One region of the Streptomyces sp. SCSIO ZS0520 genome, then DNA from elsewhere that is predicted to be linked to it. Evidence: predicted binding sites of a transcription regulator. Region 1 holds the regulator's gene; the other holds the start of a gene.

What was found. Region 1 encodes HspR, which represses chaperone genes until heat shock. Its sites were predicted from a motif close to TTGAGNNNNNNNNNCTCAA; they were not measured.
Region 2: a site for HspR is predicted at 1,361-1,379, ahead of lon (endopeptidase La). Genes of this name have one in related genera too.

The regions. Positions count from the first base shown of each region.
Region 1 covers NZ_CP092644.1:3,604,168-3,607,569, forward strand. Annotated here, with positions in the region: gene MID12_RS13785 (helix-turn-helix transcriptional regulator) at 1-853, shown strand, start outside; gene MID12_RS13790 (helix-turn-helix domain-containing protein) at 1,189-1,497, shown strand; gene MID12_RS13795 (heat shock protein transcriptional repressor HspR) at 1,667-2,131, opposite strand; gene dnaJ (molecular chaperone DnaJ) at 2,134-3,315, opposite strand; gene grpE (nucleotide exchange factor GrpE) at 3,349-3,402, opposite strand, start outside.
Region 2 covers NZ_CP092644.1:2,215,277-2,218,678, forward strand. Annotated here, with positions in the region: gene lon (endopeptidase La) at 1-1,338, opposite strand, end outside; gene MID12_RS08075 (GNAT family N-acetyltransferase) at 1,945-2,412, shown strand; gene MID12_RS08080 (spermidine synthase) at 2,586-3,272, shown strand; gene MID12_RS08085 (response regulator transcription factor) at 3,387-3,402, shown strand, end outside.

The DNA.
Region 1 (3,402 bases):
CGCGGTCGCGCTGCCCCGGCTGCTGCTCGACGTCTCGTACGGCATCGCCGACCGGCGAGGGCAGGCGGAGCGGCTGGCCGCGGAGTTCGCCCCGCTGATGGCGCTCGGCAGCGAGGGGCCCCGGCCCGGGACCGGCGGGGACGCCAGGACCGGCGGGGGCACGGGGGGCACCGGGACGGCCGGGTACGCCGTGCCCGCCCCCGCGCTCACCGTGCACGAGGGCTTCGAGCGGATCAACGCGGCCATCGACGAGGCGGTCGGCGAGGCCCGCACCGAGCTGCTCTCCATCCAGCCGGGCGGCACCCGGGCCCCGGCGACGCTGGCCCAGGCCCTGGCCCGGGACCGCGAGCTGCTCGCCCGGGGCGCCCGGATGCGCACCCTCTACCAGCACACCGCGCGCCACGACCCGAGCGTGCACGACTACTACGCGCTCCTGGAGGGCGACGCCGAGGTGCGCACCCTGGACGAGGTGACCGAGCGGCTGGTGATGTTCGACCGGCGGGTGGCGTTCATCCCGGCGAGCAAGGACCGCACCGTCGCCCTGGAGGTCCGCCACCGGACGCTGCTGGACTACTTCGTGATGACCTTCGAGCGGCTGTGGCGGCTGGCGACGCCGATGTACCCGGCGAGCGAGTCGGTGCCCTCGGCGGACGGCATCACCGCCCGGCAGCGCGCCATCGCCGCCCTGCTCGTCGAGGGCGAGACCGACGACCGGATCGCCGAGCGCCTCGGCCTGAACGTCCGCACCTGCCGGGCGCACATCGCGCGGCTCGCGGCCGTCCTCGGCAGCCGGAGCCGGGCCCAACTCGGCTATCTGATCGGCCGGTCGGGCATCCTCGACCAGCGCCCGTGACCCCGTCCGCGCCCGCCCGGCCGGGGTCCCCGCCCAGCTCAGCAGCCCCGCGGGGGCCCGAGTGTGGCCTGTGTCTCGCCTCTCTTCCGTACCCCTGAAAGGTCATTTGCGCGCTTTACTGCCCTATGCCACCCCTCCTGTCGCTGCGCTGCAAAAAGATGACCGTGGTGTGACAGGTGGGTGCACTGCATGGTGGAGGACGACGACGACCGTGACGCAGGACGACTGCCGCGCCCCCGCAGCCTGCGTCGCTGTGGGCGGGCCGGATTCAGGGACGGCCCGCCCGGGGAAAGCGCGCCTCTCGCGCGACAGCACTCCGGGGAGTGGGAGCACAGATGGGAAGACCAGAAGCACACATCGATCCGTCCCAGGGACCTCTGCAGCGTTTCGCGAACGATCTGCGCACGGTACGGCGCAAGGCGGGCAGCCCCTCGTACGAGAGCCTCGCGAGCCGGGCGAACTACTCGGGCACCACGCTGGCCGCCGCCGCCCGCGGCATCCAGCTGCCCAGCCTGGAGGTCACGCTCGCCTATGTGAGCGCCTGTGACGCCAACCCGCAGCCCTGGGTGGGCTATTGGCACCGCACCCGGGCCGCCCTGGCCCAGCGCGGGGACGTCCACGAGAAGGTCCGCGTACGGGCCTGAACCGGCCACGGGGTCCGGATGCCGCGCGGACACGAAGACCCGGACACCCGCGTACGCACACGACAGGTCCGGGAGGCGCACTCCGCCTCCCGGACCTGTGGTGTACCGGTGCCGGTGCTGTTCCGGTACCCGGTACCGATCTGCTCCTGTGCCGGTGCCCCGGCCCCGCTCAGCCCTGCCGCTTGGGCTTCGGCCGCCAGACCACCAGGGCGCTGGACTGCTGCTGCTGGTACGGCACCAGATCGCGGCGGTAGGAGGCGTGGACGGCCGCCTCGCGCTGCTGCATCGCCGCCGCCGCGCCCTCGACCGCGGCCGAGAGCTCGGCCACCCGGGACTGGAGGGCGGCGACCTGGTTCTCCAGCTCGATGATCCGCTTGATGCCCGCCAGGTTGATGCCCTCGTCCTGGGAGAGGGCCTGCACCTGGCGCAGCAGCTCGATGTCGCGGGCGGAGTAGCGGCGGCCGCGGCCCGCGGTCCGGTCCGGGGAGACCAGGCCGAGGCGGTCGTACTGGCGCAGGGTCTGCGGGTGCAGGCCCGAGAGCTGGGCGGCCACCGAGATGACGTAGACCGGGGTCTCGTCGGTCAGTTCGTACGCCCTGCCACTGAATGAGTTGTGCCGACGGCGGCCGTCCATCCTCATGCTCCCTTCGCGGCCTGGAAGAGTTCTGCCCGCGGATCCTCGTCCGCACTCGCCTCGCGGTAGGCCTCCAGGGCGTCCCGCGCCTTGCCGATGACGTCCTTGGGCACCACGACCTCGACCGTGACGAGCAGATCGCCCCGGGTGCCGTCGCCCCGGGCCGCGCCCTTGCCGCGGGCGCGCATGGTGCGGCCGTTGGGCGTGCCGGGCGGCAGCTTCAGGGTGACCGGCGGCCCGCCGAGGGTGGGCACCTTGACCTCGCCGCCGAGCGCCGCCTCCGGGAAGGTGACGGGCACCGTGACGGTGAGGTTGTCGCCCTTGCGGCCGAAGACCGGGTGGGCGTCGACGTGCACGACCACATACAGATCACCGGCCGGGCCGCCGCGTTCGCCGGGGGAGCCCTTGCCGCGCAGCCGGATCCGCTGCCCGTCGCTGACGCCCGCCGGGATGCGGACCTGCATGGTGCGCGAGGACTTGGCGCGCCCGCTGCCCTTGCAGACCTCGCAGGGCGTCTCGGCGAGCAGCCCGCGGCCCTTGCAGTCCGGGCACGGATCGGTCAGCGAGAAGCCGCCGCCGGAGCCGCGCGCCACCTGCCCGGTGCCGACGCAGGTCGGGCACACCCGGGGGGTGCCGTTCTTGTCGCCGGTGCCCGAACAGGCCTTGCAGGGCTGCTGGCTGGACATCCGCAAGGGGACGGTCGCGCCGTCCACGGCCTCGGTGAAGCTGAGCGTGACCTCGGACTCGATGTCCTGGCCCCGGCGCGGCTGGGTACGGCTGCCCGCACCCGCGCCGCCCCGGTTGAAGAGACCGCCGAAGACATCGCCGAGGCCGCCGCCGAAGCCGCCCGCGCCCTGGCCCTGCGCACCCCCGCCGAAGAGGTCCCCGAGGTCGAAGTTGAACGAGCCGCCGCCGCCCGCGCCCGGCCCCGGGCGGAATCCGCCGTTGCCGAACAGGGCGCGCGCCTCGTCGTACTCCTTGCGCTTCTTGGGGTCGCCGAGGATGTCGTTCGCCTCGGAGATCTCCTTGAAGCGCTCCTCCGCCTTGGTGTTGCCGGTGTTGGCGTCGGGGTGGTTCTCCCGGGCCAGCTTGCGGTAGGCCTTCTTGATCTCGGCGTCGGTGGCGTCCTTGGGGACGCCGAGAACCTTGTAGTAGTCCTTCTCGATGAAGTCCTTGGTGCTCATCCCCGGCGTCCCTCCTCTCCTGCACGGATGGCGTCAGCCCTCGTCCGGGCCACCGCTCTCCGTTCCTTTGGCCTGCTCGCCGTCGGC
Region 2 (3,402 bases), 1.4 Mb from region 1:
CGGGTTCATCGAACCGGCTTCCTTGATCGCCCGCACGATCCGGCCGGGCAGCGCGCCCACGTACGTACGCCGGTGGCCGCGGATCTCCGCCTCGTCCCGTACGCCGCCGAGGGCGACCCGGACGAACTTGCGGCCCATGGCGTGCGCGACCGACTCGCCGAGCGAGGTCTTTCCGACGCCGGGCGGGCCGACGAGGGCGAGCACCGCTCCCCCGGCCCGGCGGCCGCCGCCGGTCTCCGCCTCCTTGCCGCCGCTGATCACGCCGAAGCCGCGGTCGGCACGGCGCTTGCGCACCGCCAGGTACTCGGTGATGCGCTCCTTCACGTCCTCCAGGCCCGCGTGCTCGGCGTCGAGCACCGCCTGGGCGCCGGAGATGTCGTAGGCGTCCTCGGTCCGCTCGTTCCACGGGAGTTCGAGGACGGTGTCCAGCCAGGTGCGGATCCAGGAGCCCTCGGGGCTCTGGTCGCTGGACCGCTCCAGCTTCTCGACCTCCTTGAGCGCGGCCTCCCGTACCTTCCCGGGCAGGTCCGCGGACTCCACCCGGGCGCGGTAGTCGTCGGACTCGTCCTCGGCGCCCTCGCCGTTCAGCCCGCGCAGCTCCTTGCGGACCGCGTCCAGCTGGCGGCGGAGCAGGAACTCGCGCTGCTGCTTGTCGACGCCCTCCTGGACGTCCTTGGCGATGGACTCCGCCACCTCCTGCTCGGCCAGGTGCGCCCGCAGCTGCTCGGTGGCGAGCTTCAGCCGCTCCACCGGGTCGGCGGTCTCCAGGAGCTCCACCTTCTGGGCGGTGCTCAGGAAGGGCGAGTACCCGGAGTTGTCGGCGAGCTGGGAGACCTCGTCGATCTGCTGGACCCGGTCCACCACCTGCCAGGCGCCGCGGTCCTTCAGCCAGCTGGTGGCGAGCGCCTTGTACTCCTTCATCAGTTCGGTGACCGCGCCCGGCAGGGGCTCCGGCACCTTCTCCTCCAGGGCCAGGCCCTCCACCCACAGCGCGGCGCCGGGGCCCGTGGTGCCCGAGCCGATGCGCACCCGGCCGCGGCCGCGGATCAGCGCACCGGGGTCGCCGTCGGACAGCCGCCCGACCTGCTCCACGGTGCCGAGCACACCGGTGCTCGCGTAGGTCCCGTCGATCCGCGGGACGAGCAGCACCCGCGGCTTGCCGGGCTCCTCGCGCGCGGCGGCCTGGGCGGCCTCGACGGCGGCCCGGACCTCGCCCTCGCTCAGGTCCAGCGGAACCACCATCCCGGGCAGCACGACCTCTTCGTCGAGCGGCAGCACGGGCAGGGTGAGCACCGCGGACGACTCGGGCGCCCTGAATTCACCGGACTCAGCAGCCATGATCTCCCCTTCGGCAGTCAACTTGAGCTATGCCGACTCAATGCTTGTGAGCCGGAGAATGTTCCCCTGGGGGTGTTCGCTGTGAGCGATCGGACAGCGGCGGGGAGCACGCGGGCCGTATCCACCGGGTTCTCCCGTATCCACCGGATTCAGGGCAGCAACCGGGCCCCACCGGAAATTCCGGCGACAGCCGCTCCGCGCCCGGCTACGCTCCTGGGCGCGCGCGGCGGTTCAGCCCGCGCGGTCCGCGCCGGGCCCGGGAAGCACCGGGCGCCGCAGGGCGGGGAAGAGCAGAGGCCCGGCAGCACGGGCCGGGGAGCGGAAGAGGGAGGCCGAGGCCATGGCTTGCCGGACGGCACTTCCGCATGCCCTGACCCGGGCCTCCTGAACGGACGACGCACCGCCCGGGTCTTCTCCGCCACAGACCTGGAGTTCCACGTGTCCACTCCTTCTTCTCCCGACCCGTCTTCTTCCTCCGGCCCGTCCTCTTCCGGCCCTTCTTCTTCCGGCCCTTCTTCCCCTGCCTCCTCCTCCCCGGCCGCCGCTGCGTCCTCCGCCGCGTCCACTCCTCCTCCCTCCCCCTCTCCCACTCCCACTCCCTCCTCTCTGGTGACCGCCCGCCTCGTGCTGCGGCCCTGGGCGGAGGCCGAGCTGCGCGCGGTGTGCTCCGGTGACCGGCTGCCGGGCTGGGCGCCGGACTTCCCCGCCGAAGGGGATCAGGTGATCGCCGGTTTCCTCGCCGGGCAGCCGGCGGCGCGCGGCGAGTGGGGGCACCGGCTGGTCACCGAGCGGGAGGGCGGGCTGGTCGTCGGTTCGATCGGCCTTTTCTGGCCACCGTCCGCGGGCTCCCTGGAGATCGGCTACGGCATCGTCGCCTCCCGCCGGGGCCGCGGCTACGCCACCGAGGCCACCGCCGCCCTGGCCGCCCACGGGCTGCGGGCACCCGGGGTGCACACCGTCACCGCCCAGGTGGAGACGGCCAACCCGGCCTCCGTACGCGTACTGGAGAAGGCCGGAATGCTGCTGGTGAGCAGTGCCGACGGGGTGGCGCGGTACGCGCTCGGCACCGGCTGAGCCGGGGGCCGCACCGCGGCCCGCCGCACCCGCGCCCGGTCCCCGCGCCGTTCCGCCGCGCCGGGACCGGGCGCACCGGCGGGGGCCGGGGCTCCGGGACCCGGGCCGTCGGCGGTCCGCACGGCCGGGGTCCGGATTCGGCCGGTGCGCGCGGCGTGCGGCACAGTGTCGCCATGTACTCCGCCTCACCCGCGGGCGAGCCGCAGGTACTCGACCGCCGCACCGGACCGCACGGCGAAGTGGTCCTGCGCCGCCACGGCGCGCTGCTCCAGATCATCGCCAACGGCTGCTTCCTGATGGACACCTCCGACGGCCGCTCCGAGCGGCTGCTCGTCGACGCGGCGCTCGGCGCCCTCGACGACCGCCCGCGGCCCGCGCTGCTCCTCGGCGGCCTCGGCGTGGGCTTCTCGCTGGCGCACGCCGCCGCCGAGCCGCGCTGGGGGCGGATCACCGTGGTCGAGCGCGAGGACGCCATCGTCGACTGGCACCGGGACGGGCCGCTGGGCGAGCTGTCCGCCGCCGCCCGCGCCGACGCCCGTACCGCGATCGCGCACACCGATCTCCTCGCCCACCTGCGCGATCCGGCGGCGCCCCGCTACGACGCGCTCTGCCTGGACATCGACAACGGCCCCGACTGGACCGTCACCGAGGACAACGACGGCCTCTACTCCCCCGCCGGGCTGGCCGCCTGCGCCCGCAGGCTTACCCCCGGCGGGGTGCTCTCTGTATGGTCCGCACAGCCTTCCCCGGCGTTCGAGTCGGCATTGCGGGACGCCGGGTACGAAGAGGTACGTACCGAGGAAATCCCGGTCGCCCGGGGCGTTCCGGACGTGGTGCATCTCGCGGTGAGGCCTGGATAGCGGCGGGGTGGTCACTGCCCGTACGCTGCTGGGCATCACCGGATCATTCAAACGTGAAGCGCAACGTGGAATCCTTCTTCCCGGATTCCGGAAAGCACAGTCAGGGGCGGGGCGATGGAGCAGACACAGA